Regions from separate parts of the Psychrosphaera ytuae genome, predicted to be linked through region 1. Evidence: predicted binding sites of a transcription regulator. Region 1 holds the regulator's gene; the other holds the start of a gene.
The links. The regulator FliA, encoded in region 1, starts transcription of late flagellar genes. The targets are predictions, from matches to a motif close to CTAAAGNTNNNNNNNNNNNNGCCGATA.
Positions count from the first base shown of each region.

Region 2: a site for FliA is predicted at 1,779-1,805, ahead of J1N51_RS13290 (DUF3530 family protein). Genes of this name have one in related genera too.

Region 1 is NZ_CP072110.1:3,152,991-3,156,841, reverse strand. Features, by position in the region: gene J1N51_RS13880 (chemotaxis protein CheA) at 1-600, opposite strand, end outside; gene J1N51_RS13875 (protein phosphatase CheZ) at 618-1,361, opposite strand; gene cheY (chemotaxis response regulator CheY) at 1,382-1,765, opposite strand; gene J1N51_RS13865 (RNA polymerase sigma factor FliA) at 1,840-2,562, opposite strand; gene J1N51_RS13860 (MinD/ParA family protein) at 2,573-3,427, opposite strand; gene flhF (flagellar biosynthesis protein FlhF) at 3,420-3,851, opposite strand, start outside.
Region 2 is NZ_CP072110.1:3,020,011-3,023,861, forward strand. Features, by position in the region: gene djlA (co-chaperone DjlA) at 1-764, shown strand, start outside; gene J1N51_RS13290 (DUF3530 family protein) at 786-1,730, opposite strand; gene hemH (ferrochelatase) at 1,858-2,937, shown strand; gene J1N51_RS13300 (Na+/H+ antiporter NhaC family protein) at 3,020-3,851, shown strand, end outside.

The sequences.
Region 1 (3,851 bases):
AGAGCTTGCAGGACCAGACTTACCATGAAGTTCATCGAGTAGTGCTTCAAATTCATCTTCAGTAATTTCGTCTACTGACTCAGAATCTGCTGCGCCTGCTCCATCAGTTGGTTCGGCACTAAAGTCTTCAAAGTCAAGAAATTCGTCGTCACCACCAGCATCCTCAACTGGTGCAGGTGTTTCTTCAGCAGCAGGAGCCTCATCTGCACTGGCAGGTTGGCAATAGCGGTGTAGAGCAGCGAGAAGTTCTGGGTCAGCAGGATCTGGTTGATCTCCTTGCTTAACTTGTTCAAACATCTCGTTGACGGTATCAAGAGCCTGTAAGATTACGTCCATCAATTCTGGCGTAACGCTTCGCTTTCCGGTTCGGAGTATATCGAAAACGTTTTCCGCACCGTGACAGGCATCAACTAAATTGGTTAATGCTAAGAAGCCCGCACCACCTTTAACAGTGTGAAAGCCTCGGAAAATTGAGTTTAACAAATCAGCATTTTCTGGATCATTTTCCAGTTCAACCAATTCTTCTGATAACAACTCCAGTATTTCAGCGGCTTCAATTAAGAAGTCCTGGAGTATCTCTTGATCCACGTCCAATGCCATTCGGCATCTCCCCTAATCTAAAAACCTAAACTAGATAACAGGTCATCCACTTCATCTTGGCTCGAAACCGCATCTTCACGAGTTTCTGCATCAATGATTGGACCCTCAGCACCGTTTTTATCGGCTGGTTTTTTCGCTTCATTAGTCGCAGTTGAACTTGGTTCACCAAATACCGTTAGTAGATGAATCAAACTTTCTTCAACTTCTTGCACAAGTTCGATTACTCGTTTAATCACCTGACCCGTTAGGTCTTGGAAGTCTTGTGCTAACAAAATTTCTGTCATTAGTGAGTGAATTTTTGCCGTATCTGTTTCAGCTTGTTGCATAAAGTCATTAATGCTATAGCACAGAGACTTAAATTCGCCCAATTCTATTTGTCGTTGCATTAGCTTTTCCCACTCGGGTTTTAGCCTCGCAACGTCACTATTTATTTTATCGGCTAAAGGTAAACTCGCATCGATCGCATCCATCGTTTTGTTTGCGGCCTCCTCCGTAATATTCATTACGTAGTTCAGGCGCTCTTTAGCATCAGGAATATAGTCCGTCGCCAAATTTGCGATCTTAGGATCGAGTTGAAAGTTACGTAACGAATCGTGGAGTTGACGAGTTAGCTTACCAACCTCATCAAAGAGTTCACGGTTCTCTTGATTTGTTAACCTTTTAACTATTTCGTTGGCAGACTCGTTTTCACCCGCTTCAAGCGCTGCCACCAGCGCTTTAGCGTCATCAAGACTAATCTGCGGAGTTGCCTTTGAAGACATATCGACTCCTTATGGCTAGATTATTCTAGACGTTCGAAAATTTTGTCCAGCTTGCCTTTCAAAGTCGCCGCAGTGAAAGGTTTAACGATATAGCCGTTTACGCCCGCTTGCGCAGCCGCAACGATCTGCTCTTTTTTCGCTTCCGCTGTAACCATCATGACAGGCATGTGTTTAAGTTTTTCGTCTTTACGAATCTCTCGTAGCAAGTCGATTCCTTGCATTCCCGGCATGTTCCAGTCTGTTACGACAAAGTCGAAATCACCGTTTTGAAGCATCGGTAATGCAGTGCTGCCGTCATCTGCTTCTGAAACATTTGTGAAGCCCAAATCGCGAAGCAGGTTTTTGATGATTCTTCTCATTGTTGAAAAGTCGTCAACAACAAGAATTTTCATATTCTTATCCAAAGCATCCTCCAGTGAGGTAAATTATTAAAATACAGTAATTATTATTAATAAAAATAACCAAGTTACAAGTTTATTTACTGCCAATCTTTCATTCTTGCCTTCAACCTCAACATTGCTTGGCTGTGAATTTGGCTAACTCGTGACTCACTTACATTCAATACCGAGCCTATCTCTCTTAAATTTAGCTCATCATCATAATAAAGCGACAAAATTAGTGCTTCTCGTTCAGGAAGCGACTTTATCATTTCTGCGAGATTGTGATAGAAGGCCGATTTTTCTAACTCTCCGTATGTCTCATCTGCGTCTTCATCAACGCCCCAAGACACCACATCTTCACTCACTCCAAGGTCCTCAATGCCTATGACCTTACCTGCGGCCGCGTCTTTAACCATGGAGTAATATTGATCGATTGGCATCTCAAGTGCCTTTGCGACTTCGGCATCTTTGACATCCCTACCGAGTTGAGATTCTAATTCGTTGATTTTGTCCGCTATAAGTCGAGCGTTTCTGTGGACCGAACGCGGTGTCCAATCCCCTTTTCTAATTTCGTCGAGCATAGCACCACGCACTCTGATCCCGGCAAAGGTCTCAAAACTTGCGCCTTTACTGTGATCAAAGTTTTTTGATGCCTCTATCAAACCAATCATGCCGGCTTGAATTAAGTCTTCAACTAGTACGCTGTCAGGCAGCCGAGCCGCCAAATGATGAGCAATCCTTTTTACTAGTACAGCGTGCTTTTCCACTGTGTCCGTCAGTGTTTGTTGAGCTTCGTAGGCTGATGCTACTTTATTGTTCAACAGTGACCTCTTAGTTGACAAGTTGCTCTAAAAAAAACTCTAAGTTACCAGACGCATGACTTGGCGCAGGCCACTTATTAATCTTAGCCGCCAGCGTTTTAAATGCGACAGCCGAAGGTGAGCGCGGAAAAGCATCAACAATTGCGCGTTGACGACGAACCGCTTTTCTCAAATTATCATCAAAAGGAATAATAGCAGTAAGTTCCAGGTTTACCTCTAAAAAGCGGTCGGTAACCAAGGTTAACTTTTTGAAAAGGTCTTGGCCTTCTTTGATAGTGCGAACCATGTTAGCAACGACTTTAAATTTGCTTACACCGTGGTCGCGATTAAGTACTTTGATTAGCGCGTATGCATCTGTGATCGAGGTAGGTTCGTCACAAACAACGACCAAAACTTCGTGAGACGCTCTTGAAAAGGATAAAACCATATCTGAAATACCCGCAGCAGTATCGACAATAAACACATCGACTGGGGTTTTCATTTCGCTAAACGCACGGATTAGTCCAGCGTGTTGGGCAGGAGATAATTCCACCATATCGATGGAGCCCGAGGTCGCCGGAACAATTTTTATACCGTGAGGACCTTCGACAAGAATATCGTCAAGTTCAGCCTCGCCAGATAAAACGTGGGATAAATTTTTATGAACACGCAAACCTAACATAACGTCACAGTTTGCTAGGCCCAAATCGGCGTCCAATACCAGTACATTTTGGCCAGATTGCGCCAGCGCTATCGCGGTGTTAAGTGAGACACTGGTCTTGCCAACACCGCCTTTTCCACCTGTTACTGCAACGACTTTTGTTTTTTTCGCTATCGACATATTTCGTAAACCGCTAGCTTGATCGAGAGTGTTATCACTAATCATACATGCCTACTGCTTTTGGCACTACCTTATTCTTTTTGTTAGAAACTTTTTGTTTAAGTTCATATAGCTGATTAGCTTTTTGCACAATTTTGTCGGCATTTGCAACCCTTATGTCCTCAGGCACTCGTTGACCGTTGGTTAAATAACCAATTGGTAAACGGTTGTGAATTGCAACACTAATCAACTCTCCTAAACTCAATGACTCATCTATTTTAGTAAAGATACAGCCAGATAGTGGAATTGTTTTAAAATGTTGCACACTTTCTTGCAAAACACTCATTTGTGACGTCGCGGATAATACGAGGTAATTTTTGATATTAACGCGAGAACGGGTCAATAGGTGGTTAAGGCGCTCTGTCAATTTAATGTCACGTTGTGACATACCAGCAGTGTCAATTAGCAATAGCTTTTTGTCGCGTAACTG
Region 2 (3,851 bases), 130 kb from region 1:
TCAAAGACAAGGGAAATGTCGAGGCGTTTTTAGTCGGTTCTGACGGCAAACAGTCGATCTTTTTTTACACAACGTTTTCGGTTATGGGCCATGTAGCTAAGGCTAGTGGCAGAGTCACACCAGAACACATCCAAACCGCAACGGATTTTATGGCGCAGATGCGCTTATCACCAAGTCAAATTGAAGAGGCCAAAAGCGCTTTTCGCGAAGGTAAGTTACTTGGTTTCCCTCTGAAAAAGAAGCTCAACCAATTTAAATCACAGTTTGGTGATCGAAAAGACTTGTGCCAGTTTTTTCTAGAGATTCAAATTCAAACAGCTTACTGCGACGCTGTATTAGAACAAGCTGAATATGAGTTACTTGAAAAAGTAGCTAAGCAGCTCGGCTTTAACCAAAGAAGCTTGAAGCAACTCATTGCGATGTGGGAAGCAGAAATTCGCTTTCAACAATACAAAAAAGCGCAACAAGAAAAATACAAAAAGTACGATCGCAGGCAGCAATACCGAGAGCATCAAGAACACCAGCAGCAACGCCAAGCTGCCTCAGAAGAGCCGAGTTTGCTCGATGCTTATGCAGTGCTAGGCGTTTCGGAGCGGGATTCAAGTCGCGATATAAAGCGAGCTTATAAAAAGTTAATGGCTCAAAATCATCCAGATAAGCTGGTCGCTAAGGGCCTGCCACCAGAAATGATGGAAGTGGCAAAACAAAAAACGCAGGACATTCAAGCAGCTTACGAAATCGTAAAAAAAGCCCGCAAACTATAAAGCTTTATTGGGTGGGCTGGATTACATTCCTACCGTGTGAAGAAAACCGTAGATTTCTTTAACGACTCGACGTTCTTGACCGTAGTAGTCGTAATAGCTGTTGAGTTTGCGTTGTCTAAAGTCGGTTTTGAAGTTCTTTCGAGCGACTTTTCTGCGCCATTCAAAATTATCCTCTAACCAACGATTGTCCCACGCCTGGCGTAAATCAAGTACCGGAAAATCCGTGAGGCTGATTGCTTCAGCAAAATTTCGATTGGCAGTTTGACCAAGCGCGTGACCGCTTAACATGACCAATGCGTCAGGGCGAGGTACTTTTTGCTCTGCAATTAGGTCGACAAGTAACGGACAAGATTTACCCTCACACACCATCAGATAAAAGCCAGGGAATTGCCCTGCAAACTCTACTGCAGCCGCTACACGCTGTTGCAAATCTAACGCGATTTGGCCCATTGTTTGAGTGGTAAGCGCAAGGTTTTGCGAGGACACTTTTTGAATTTGTTCCGAAGGCGCTTCTTGAGAGGTATCGCTAGGTGCTGCAGGTTGACTCTCACCTGTTACTGTTGGTGCGCTATCTACTGAGGATTGTGCCGATTCATCAGACAAAACAATGTTAGCTTGCTGAATGTCTTCGTAATGAGGTGTCGTAAGCAATACATTTGTCCAGCCGTAATCATTTAGCGTTTGATACAAGTTACTTAGGGCTGCTTGTTTTAAAATACCCTGGCTGAAATCTGGTATTAAAAACGCTACACCTTTTGGAATACCAGTGGTTTGTTCCTTTACAAGAGCAATAAAGGCTTGCTCTTGAGCTGTTTGGAGTGTTTGAATTTGATGATCAGGTAAGAACCGTTGTAAATCTTGGTATAGCCATTCAGCGTGTTGTGTAGGGACTTGTAATGGCGCATTATTGCTTCGAGTTTCGACAGCAAAAAACATTAAACTAATCAGCAAAAATGTTTTTAACACGCTAAAATACATAATAAATCTCAATACTTGGCTCAACTCGTTAATATTTATCGGCAGAATGAAAAAATTCTGAAACCATTTTAATAATAGCGCGTATACCTCTCGTTATATTAAAGAAGAGAACATAATGAAGTACACAAATAATCCAGATTTTAGTCACCAACAAAAAGACAAAATAGGAGTATTGTTTACCAATCTTGGTACTCCTGATGCGCCTACGCCAGGCGCTTTAAAGCCCTATTTGAAAGAGTTTTTGTCTGATCCTAGAGTGGTAGAGGTGCCTAGAGTTATTTGGTGGATGGTGCTAAACGGGGTTATTTTACCGTTTCGCTCAAGGCGTTCTGCGGGAGCATACAAAACAGTTTGGACCGAGCGCGGCTCACCATTGATGTTCAATACTGAAGCGATATCTAACGGTGTGGCTAAGAGGTTAGAAAATCGCTCGGACATTATCGTTGATTTCGCAATGCGATATGGCAATCCGTCAATAGAAAGTAAACTAACAGGCTTGTTAAATCGCGGAGCCAGAAAAGTTGTCGTTGTGCCTTTGTACCCGCAATACTCCGCAACAACAACCGCATCGACATTTGATGCAGTAGCTGAAGTTCTTCGCAAAACCAGATTTATTCCAGAGCTTCGCTTTGTAAATCACTATACCGACTCAGAAAAGTGGCTCAATGCTTTGGTTAATAAAGTTAAAGCTCACTGGCAGGAACATGGCCGAGCCGACAAATTAATCTTTTCGTATCACGGGATTCCGGCCCGCTATTGGCATAATGGCGACCCTTACGCTTGTCAATGCCACAAAACCTCTCGTCTGTTAGCTGAACGACTCGGGTTAGACAAAGACGAATACATGACTTGTTTTCAATCGCGCTTTGGCAAAGAAGAATGGGTAAAACCATACCTAGATGAAACTCTAAAAGGATTACCTGAACAAGGGGTGAAATCCGTTCAAGTTATGTGCCCTGGTTTTTCTGCTGATTGTTTGGAAACGATTGAAGAAATCGGCGAAGAGAATCACGAATACTTTATGGAAGCTGGGGGGCAGCGTTACGAATATATCGAGTGTCTAAATGATGACAAAGGTCATATCGATGCTTTGGTAGATATCGTTGAACAGCAAATCTCTGGTTGGGAGATTAACGCTGACACTAAGTTGCGTCATCAGCGTGCTGAACAAGTACGATTAAATAAGTCAAAATAAACGTTTGGACGTCTATAAGTTTAAACGTCCTTGTGTTAAATTTGGCTTTTGATTTTGAAATGATGCTTTGAAAGGGAGCCAAATGACTAATCAATCACAGTCGGGCTGGGCGCTATTACCGCTTGGCCTTTTTATTTTATTGTTTTTGGGAACTGGGATTTATTTACAGTCTCAAGGCGTTGAGTACGCGTTTTATCAATTACCGGCTCCTGTCGCTATCATCCCAGCCTTGCTGTTGGCCTTGTACTTTAACCGCGTTTTAGCCCCAACGAAGCACAATTTAGAAGACAGTATCTCTTTGTTGATCAAAGGTATGGGTAACAATAACGTTATGACCATGTGTTTGATATATCTGTTAGCCGGAGCATTTGCATCTGTAGCAAAGCAAACAGGTGGTGTGGATGCGGTGGTTAATTTGGGTTTAGGTGTTATTCCTAGCGCGTATTTAGTCGCAGGGTTATTTGTCATTTCTGCCATTGTTGCCACTGCGATGGGAACCTCAATGGGGACCATTGGTGCCGTTGCGCCAATTGCGTTTGGTGTCGTTGAAGTCACCTCTCTCGATCCTGCACTGATGGCTGGTGCAATAGTCGGTGGTGCTATGTTTGGTGACAATTTGAGTTTTATCTCAGATACCACGATTGCTTCTACCAAAACACAGGGGGCAGAGTTAAAGGATAAGTTTAAAGAAAACCTAATTTTTGCCCTTCCTTCTGCATTAATCGTTTTAGCTGTATATATTTTTTACAGTAGCTCAGCGGTTCCGACAGACTTAAGCAATGAACCTGCAAATACATTATTGGCTCTACCGTACTTCTTTATCATTGTTTTGGCGGTATTAGGGTTAAACGTATTCGTTGTATTACTTTTAGGCATTGTGCTATCAGCATTGTTTGGCTTTGCTGTTGCGGATT